One region of the Peribacillus sp. 05N428 genome, then DNA from elsewhere that is predicted to be linked to it. Evidence: riboswitches for the same ligand, from Rfam matches in the RefSeq annotation. Region 1 holds a riboswitch; the other holds the start of a gene.
The links. Region 1 has a riboswitch for glycine ahead of gcvT (glycine cleavage system aminomethyltransferase GcvT). Riboswitches for the same ligand answer to the same signal wherever they lie in the genome.

Region 1 (4,415 bases):
TTCCACGCGTTGCCCTTTCGCATATGTCTTCACAACTTCTCTTGATTCAGGATGAACGGTTCCTGAAATGAGAATCTTCTTCCGCCTTGTCTGTCCTGAAGCAAGCATTGCTGCTTCAGCCAGCGCCGTCCCGCCGTCATACATGGAGGAGTTAGCCACATCCATGCCCGTCAATTCACATATCATCGTTTGATATTCAAAGATTGCTTGAAGCTCGCCCTGTGAAATTTCAGGCTGATACGGTGTATAAGCCGTATAAAACTCAGAACGGGAAAGAACATGATCGACGATGACCGGGGCGTAATGGTCATAGACACCCGCACCAAGGAAGGAAGCATAATTTTTAAGGTCCGCATTCTTTGCAGCAAGCCTTGATAATTCTTTCATTAATGCAGGTTCCGATTTAGCAGGCTTGATATCGTATTCTCCTTGAAAACGAACGCTTTCAGGGATATCATTGAAAAGTTCTTCAGCAGTTGATACCCCTATCGCTTCCAGCATTTCTTGTTTATCTTGCTCTGTCATGGGTAAATAACGATGTTTCATCTAATGACCATTCCCCTCTATTTACGTGGTTTTTTATAAAAAGGTGTTTGTATTATAACGGCTTTCAAACGTTTGGAACGGATTTCCACTTCGACCTCCGCATCCAGAACCGAAAATTCCTTATCGATAAGTACCAATCCAACGTTTTTCTTCAATGTTGGCGATTGGGTACCAGTCGTGACCTCGCCAATGACTTCATCACCGCTGTAGACCTTATACCCATGACGTGGAATGCCACGGTCAATCATTTCAATTCCCACAAGCTTGCGGGGAGCCCCTTTCTCCTTTTGCTCAGCAAGTACGGCTTTCCCGAAAAAATCAACTTCCTTATCCACTTTTACTGCAAAACCAATCCCGGCTTCTATCGGGGTGATGTCCGCTGAAAGCTCCTGCCCATACAGCGGCAGTTTCGCTTCAAAACGGAGGGTATCACGAGCACCTAAACCAATCGGCTGAACCCCCTCTTCCTTACCGGCATCCATAATCGCCTTCCAAAGGGCAGGGCCATTTTTACTGTCGCTATATATCTCAAAACCATCTTCACCAGTGTATCCAGTACGGGATACCAGAGTGGAGATACCGTTAATCATGACATGATCCTTGAACCTGAAAAATCCAATTTCACTTAAGTCAGTACTTCCTGATAGTTTTTGTAATATCTTCTCTGCAGCTGGTCCTTGAAGTGCCAGCTGTGTATAGTCACTGGATACATTCGTAATTTGGGCATCTTCCGTTAAATTAGCTTGCAGCCAATTGAAATCTTTTTCTGTATTCGCTGCATTGACCACGAGCAGATAGTCGTCCTCAGCCCTTTTATACACGATAAGATCATCAACCGTGCCTCCGTTTTCATAACACATGGCGGTATATTGGGCACCGCCTTGTTGCAGCTTTGATATATCATTGGTCAGCATCTTCTGTAAAAAGGAAAGGCTCCCAGGCCCCTTAACATCGACTTCCCCCATATGGGAAACATCGAATAACCCCGCTTTTGTCCGTACGGCTTCATGTTCATCCTTTATACCCGAAAATTGGACAGGAAGTTCCCAGCCGCCAAAATCAATCGTTTTACCTCCGTATTCACGATAAACCTCAAATAGTGGTGTTCTTTTTAAATTGGTCAAAAAATGACCCCCTTCAGATTTTTTAAAAAATTAATTGGCTTCATTATCAAAAGCTTCTTGTCATTACGCATCAGATACATCCTGATTCATGATGTGAAAAAAGCACAAAAAAGGACAGAGAAAGCCCGTTTGAGCTTTTTCTCTGTCCTGAAACCTGAAAGTTTACCTATGTAATAGGTTTTCCCCTTTGGTGGCCGCGTCCCATAACGGGCGGCGCTCTCCAGAGTTGCGTCCAATAAGAGTTCTTTTGCCTGAGAGATTCACTGCTAAGTTTGCTCCTTCGGCGCTACATCCGTAGTCTCTCCCCTTATCTTCACCCGCATATAAATGGTCTACCATTGAAAGGAAGCGAATAAGCCCCCAGCATCGGTAAAACCTTTGAACATAAATGGAATGCATTCTCTGCCAATTCTCCTAAAACTTCAGAAACCGTTTAACTGATCTCCTCGGTAATCTTGGATAAATTAGGAGCATATAGCCCATACTAAGAAAACGCGAACTGCAAAATCGATGTACAAACATTCTTTGCAGCGTTTGGAAATTGGAATTTTCTAAATATACTTATATCCTACCCTAAGAAACTTATCTCTGCAATAACTTTTGAAGAGAAATATTTATCTTACTTCACATATGAAATGTTCGGATTTTGACCTTATATTAAGGAAATTATGATTTAAGAGGGAGTTATTTCTATGAAAATCAATATATCCTTCAATTCTGAATGGAATGACGAGTTTCTGCAAAAGATGGAAAATGACGGTCCATGGGGAAATTGGGAACTTTATAAGTTGGCGGTTCAAATGGAGGAAAATCTTATCATCCCTGATTTTGAAGGTTTACAGGCGCCCAAGCACCTTCCTCAGTTAACCCCGCTTCCCCATCAATTGGAAGCGGCGAAGCAAGTAGTGGAAAAGATGAATGGAAAAGCTATTTTGGCTGATGAGGTAGGGCTGGGAAAAACAATTGAAGCAGGCTTGATCCTAAAAGAGTATATGATTAGGGGACTTGTAAAAAAAGTATTGATCCTTGTTCCGGCTTCCCTTGTCACACAATGGGCATTTGAATTGAATACCAAGTTTCATATTCCGGCAGTCGTTCAGAGAAAAAGTTATGTCTGGGACTCCTGTGATGTGGTCATTTCATCCATTGATACAGCGAAACGCGCTCCACATCGAGATATCATCTTTACTCAGGAATATGATTTCATCATTATTGATGAAGCTCATAAACTTAAAAATAATAAGACGAAGAACTATGAATTCGTCCAAAATCTGAAAAAGAAATTTTGTTTACTCCTGACAGCCACTCCGATTCAAAATAAAGTCGAGGAGATATTCCACCTCGTTTCGTTATTGAAACCGGGCCACTTGGGAAATGCCTCACTCTTTTCGGAAAAGTATAAAGGGAAAGGCCGGAACATAACTGAAGATGAACACCTAAAGGAACTGGTCAACACTGTCATGATTCGAAACCGGCGGGCCGATACTGGCATTGAATGGACAAAACGGCATGTGGAAACCATCACCATTGAATTTTCTCCAACGGAACAAGCATTGTATGATGCTGTTTCCAAATTCAAGCCAATTTCGGATGGATCAAAAGGAAGCGCCTTTTCGGCTCTCACTCTCCAAAGGGAAGCATGCAGCAGCAGAGAGGCTGTCTTTTATACATTAAAGAATATGAGAGATAAATACGATCAGCCTTCCCCTGATTTTTTGGCAAAGCTTGATGATTTATTTACTAAAGTGAATGAAACGGTCCAGAACTCAAAGGCTGAAAAAGCTTTGGAACTGATCAAGAAAATTGATGACAAAGTAATTATCTTTACGGAATATAGGGCGACTCAACTATATCTCCAATGGTACCTACAGCAGAATGGAATTTCTTCTGTTCCTTTCCGGGGCGGTTTTAAGCGCGGAAAGAAAGACTGGATGCGAGAATTATTCCAAAAGAATATTCAGGTATTAATCGCAACAGAAGCTGGCGGGGAAGGGATAAACCTTCAGTTTTGCCATCACTTGATTAATTTTGACCTGCCATGGAACCCAATGAGGCTTGAACAGAGAATTGGACGGATCCACCGCCTTGGTCAGGAAGAAGATGTGATGATTTATAACTTTGCCACGAAAAATACAGTTGAAGAACATATACTGAAGTTACTATACGAAAAAATAAATTTATTTGAAAAAGTAATCGGTGAATTGGATGATATTCTAACCAAACTGGATATTAACAACATTGAAGAATATTTAATTGATGTAGTCGGCGAGTCCAAAACAGAGGGCGAAATGAAAATCAAGATGGATAATTTTTCATCATTGATCCAATTCGCTCAATCAATGAAGGAAGGTGAGGTTCATGCAGCAACGGGAAATTCATGATTTTTTAATCACTTTCTTTAAAGCCAACGATTGTGAAATACTGGATAATGCACCAACACACCTTACAGTGCAATTGACGATTGAAATGGATAAGGAATTAATGAACAGACCCTTTTATTGGCATTATCTAGAAAAAACAGGAGGTGTTCCGAACCCGGCACAGATCACATTCATTACCGACCCAGAACAAGCTCCATCCGATTTAAAGGGAGAAATGATTCATTTTGGCTCCCCTCGCCTTCACCAGATTATTCAATCAACCAAAAAGCTGGCAGGGTATACTAGACTTTTTGAGAATACGCCTCCATCAAAAGGCAGAAATAATCCTTTGTTTCCTTGGCTGACCTTGAATGTGAAAATATCG
Region 2 (4,415 bases), on a different contig from region 1:
GAATTCAACGTCTTCTCGTGAGTTTTGCTGTTTTACTCGTGAATTCAACGACTTTACTCGCGAATTTCGCTGTTTTACTCGTGAATTCAACGACTTTACTCGTGAGTTTCGCTGTTTTACTCGTGAATTCAACTTCTTCTCGTGAGTTTTGCTGTTTTACTCGTGAATTCAACGACTTTACTCGCGAATTTCGCTGTTTTACTCGTGAATTCAACGACTTTACTCGTGAGTTTCGCTGTTTTACTCGTGAATCCAACGACTTTACTCGTGAGTTTCGCTGTTTTACTCGTGAATCCAACGACTTTACTCGTGAGTTTCGCTGTTTTACTCGTGAATTCCACAATTGATCTACAAGGACAAAAAAGGCCCTTCTCGAATTAGAGAAGGGCTTTCTAATAGAATTTCTTATCCTGAAATCTCATCATCGGATTTAACGTCCAATGGTGTTCGTTTATCCATTTTCAGCATGTAATAACTTGCTATTACCAAGGCTAGGAAAACGATCCCGACAACCAAGGAAATCCTTGTACTAGGATTGATCCACATACCTACCAGCACCATCAGTAAAAAGGCTATTGTCGCATAGTTACTGTAAGGGGCCAACGGCATTTTGAACGGATGTTTCTCCATTTCAGCGGCATTTACCTTTCTGAATTTAAGCTCACTGATCAGTAAGACAAACCATGGAATCATCCCAGGTAAAACACTCGCACTGTACACATAAAGGAATACTTGCGGCGGTGCAAGATAGTTCAGGATAACTCCGATGCCCAATCCTAAAAGTACAGCGATCGTACAATATGCCGGCACTCCATTTTTAGATACTTTAGCAAAGATTTTCGGAGCTTGGCCATTCAATGCCAGTGTGTAAAGCATACGCCCTGCACTGAAAATACCACTGTTGCATCCAGACATTGCCGCAGTGATTACGACAAAATTGATGATGCCTGCTGCTGCTGTGATACCTATTTTAGCAAAGGTTGAAACGAATGGGCTGCCTAAGTCATCCAGTTGATCCCAAGGGAAGACTGTCACGATGACGAATATGGCACCAATATAGAAAATTAATATGCGCCATATGATTGATTGGATCGCTTTTGTTACGGTCTTCGTTGGGTCTTTCGCTTCTCCGGCTGTGATGCCGATAAGCTCAACGCCTTGATAGGAAGCCACGACAAGCGAAAGCGCAAAGAAGAATCCTGTCCAGCCTCCCGTAAAGAAGCCGCCATTTTCCCAAAGATTCGATAATCCAATCGCATCCCCGCCATTCCCTATTCCAAAGAAGATAAGGCCTAGGCCGGCAACGATCATCAATATAATCGTTATGATTTTTATAAGTGCAAACCAGAATTCAAATTCCCCGAAGGATTTAACGGAAATGAGGTTGGCCGCTCCCAAGATGAACATGGCGACCACACCTGGTATCCAGGCCGGTAACTCCGGGAACCAATATTGCATATACAAGCCAACCGCAATGATTTCGGACATTCCGACGATTACCCATTGAAACCAATTGCTCCAAGCAGTCATATAACCTGCCAAAGGATGTATATAGCTGCTCGCAAAGGTTGCAAAAGAACCTGTAGTCGGTTCTAAATAAAGCATCTCACCCATGGAACGCATGATGAAAAATATAAAAATACCTGCGATGGCATAAGCAAGCATTACAGAGGGCCCTGTCCATTTGATCGTGCTCGCCGATCCCATGAATAACCCGACACCGATGGTTCCGCCCAAAGCTATCATTTGAATGTGACGTGATTCCAGCCCTCTCTTTAATTCCTTGTTCGACATGTTTAACTCCCCCAGATGCAATATCGGTAATGCTTTTCTATCCTTACCACGAACTTATTAATTATTGCGGTTAGAAATGCTCTATCGAAAAAATATCAATAACACTTCATTTATGTTTTCTTATCTTATAATAGTAAATATTCTGTAAAAATACAATTGTATTTTTGAAATAAACAGTTGCCAAATATATCTTGGCAATTTTCCTAATCGAAAAATATCATTTTTAAAAAATGATGATCAATATTTCATAATAGTGATCATCCAAAAAAATAAATTTTTCAAGTACCTTTATAAAAATTAAGACCACTATTAAACTACAGATAATGCCTGTTTCCTTTCAAAAAAATTGTTGACCTACCGAAAAATAGATGATAGAATTCCAATATTATTTTATAAGCATAATGAATGATCAAGCAGTGGAAAATTATACTGACTGACTTTCTTCACAACCGCATAAAAGCAAGCGATGAATGCTATGGATGACACTATAGCAGGAGCAGCTTCTGGAGAGACTGTACAAGATGCAGCGCCGAAGGATTCACAATCTCAGGCAAAAGGACAGAAGAGTAACGAATGATAAAATTGTTATTCTGAACCCTTTAAGAGATTGGTATTATCCAATCTCTTTTTTTATTGTCCATTTTGTGGTTGGACTAAAAACAACAGCTTTAAAACCAATGGGAAAGGCAAAGCTGGACGAAAAAATTACGTCCCTCTCTCCAAGACCATGCAGGTAAACTCATTCACTACCAAGACTATAAAAAGACGGGGGCGTAAGAATTGGCAAAACAAGAATTAAAAAGAGATTTAAAAAATAGACATGTACAACTGATCGCAATAGGAGGAACCATTGGCACCGGATTATTTTTAGGTTCCGGAAAAGCCATACAATTGGCAGGACCTTCTATATTATTTTCTTATCTGATAATAGGGATTGCCTTGTTTTTTGTGATGAGGGCACTAGGGGAATTGCTCTTATCCAATGCAGGATATACATCATTCACTGAATTTGCAACCGAATATGTCGGTCCATGGGCCGGCTTCGTGACAGGGTGGACATATTGGTTCTGTTGGATCATGACCGCAATGGCCGATATCATAGCTGTCGGCGTCTATATGCAATATTGGTTCGATATCCCTCAATGGATTCCGGCTCTAATATGCCTAGTCATTCTGTTAGGATTGAACCTTTTGACCGTTAAGTTATTTGGTGAATTGGAATTCTGGTTTGCCATCATTAAAGTAATCACGATCATCGCCTTAATCGTCGTGGGTATCATCCTTTTGATCATCGGCTTCAATACCAATAGCGGAACGGTTTCCCTAACGAACCTATGGAATCATGGGGGCATGTTCCCTAATGGCATTTCTGGATTCCTATTATCTTTACAGCTGGTCGTCTTCTCATTTGTCGGTGTCGAATTGGTCGGGGTTTCTGCAGCAGAAACGGCAAACCCGAGAAAGAACATTCCATCTGCCATCAATAAAATCCCTGTCCGGATTTTACTTTTCTATGTTGGTGCACTATTCGTCATTCTCTGCGTCAACCCATGGACACAACTGGATGCCACGAGCAGCCCATTTGTAGAGGTCTTTGCGTTAATCGGCATTCCTGTCGCTGCAGGGATCATCAACTTCGTCGTTTTGACATCCGCTGCTTCTGCATGCAACAGCGGTTTATTTTCAACGAGCCGAATACTTTATACGTTAAGCAGGAATGGCGAAGCCCCTGCTAAACTGGAAAAATTAAATAAACAGGCTGTTCCGAGCAATGCCTTATTAACATCCACAATCGTTGTATCAATAGGGGCATTATTAAGCAAACTGATACCTGAACAGGCATTTACCGTCGTGACGACCATCAGTGCCATCTGTTTCATATGGGTATGGAGCATTATCTTGATTTCCCATATCAAATATTCGAAAACAAGGCCTGACCTAAGAGCAAAATCGACTTTCAAGACTCCTTTTACACCCTTTGTCAATTACGCCATATTAGGATTATTCCTGTTCATCCTTATTGTTATGCTATTCGCTGAAGCTACACGACTATCACTGCTCTTGACCCCAATCTGGTTCATACTTTTGGTAATACTATATAACTCTAGGAAAAAATATAGCTAAAGGAAATAAAGCCTTGAACTCACTATGAATTCAAGGCTTTATCTGTTTTATGAACTATCATTGTTCGGCTGTCTGCGCACTGCTGCTAAAATATATCAGGCAACTGCATTAAATTTTATATCAAAATAGTGTAAGCTAATATATATTATCGGACCTTTTCGGTCAGGTATGAATTTTCCATCCGGTTCGGTTCACACATCCATCAGTGGCATTGAAGAATAAACCCCCATTGGTGGGCGTTTCACTTTATTTAAAACGGAGGGGGTTGTTTAATGAAGATTATATATATTCTTACACTAGTTCCTTTTATAGGCATACTGGGATTTCTACCTTTTGTTAATAAAATAGAACCATATGTATTAGGGATGCCTTTCAATATGTTCTGGATGGCTATGTGGGTGGTCCTTACCTCTGCCATACTCGGCATCATGTATAAGCTGGATCCCAGGAATCGGGAAGGTGACCAGGAATGAATATTGCTCTCTTAATCATTTTAG

Region 2: another riboswitch for glycine. It lies ahead of AC1DIV_RS11390 (amino acid permease); the one in region 1 lies ahead of gcvT (glycine cleavage system aminomethyltransferase GcvT).

Annotation. Positions count from the first base shown of each region.
Region 1 is NZ_JBFTMS010000004.1:233,444-237,858, reverse strand. It holds gene gcvPA (aminomethyl-transferring glycine dehydrogenase subunit GcvPA) at 1-546, opposite strand, end outside; gene gcvT (glycine cleavage system aminomethyltransferase GcvT) at 564-1,670, opposite strand; glycine riboswitch at 1,811-1,896, opposite strand; glycine riboswitch at 1,900-1,987, opposite strand; gene AC1DIV_RS06180 (DEAD/DEAH box helicase) at 2,363-4,051, shown strand; gene AC1DIV_RS06175 (YqhG family protein) at 4,029-4,415, shown strand, end outside.
Region 2 is NZ_JBFTMS010000009.1:106,888-111,302, reverse strand. It holds gene AC1DIV_RS11405 (hypothetical protein) at 1-48, opposite strand, end outside; gene AC1DIV_RS11400 (hypothetical protein) at 129-341, opposite strand; gene AC1DIV_RS11395 (amino acid permease) at 406-1,794, opposite strand; glycine riboswitch at 2,288-2,366, shown strand; gene AC1DIV_RS11390 (amino acid permease) at 2,575-3,918, shown strand; gene AC1DIV_RS11385 (DUF3311 domain-containing protein) at 4,191-4,391, shown strand; gene AC1DIV_RS11380 (sodium:solute symporter family protein) at 4,388-4,415, shown strand, end outside.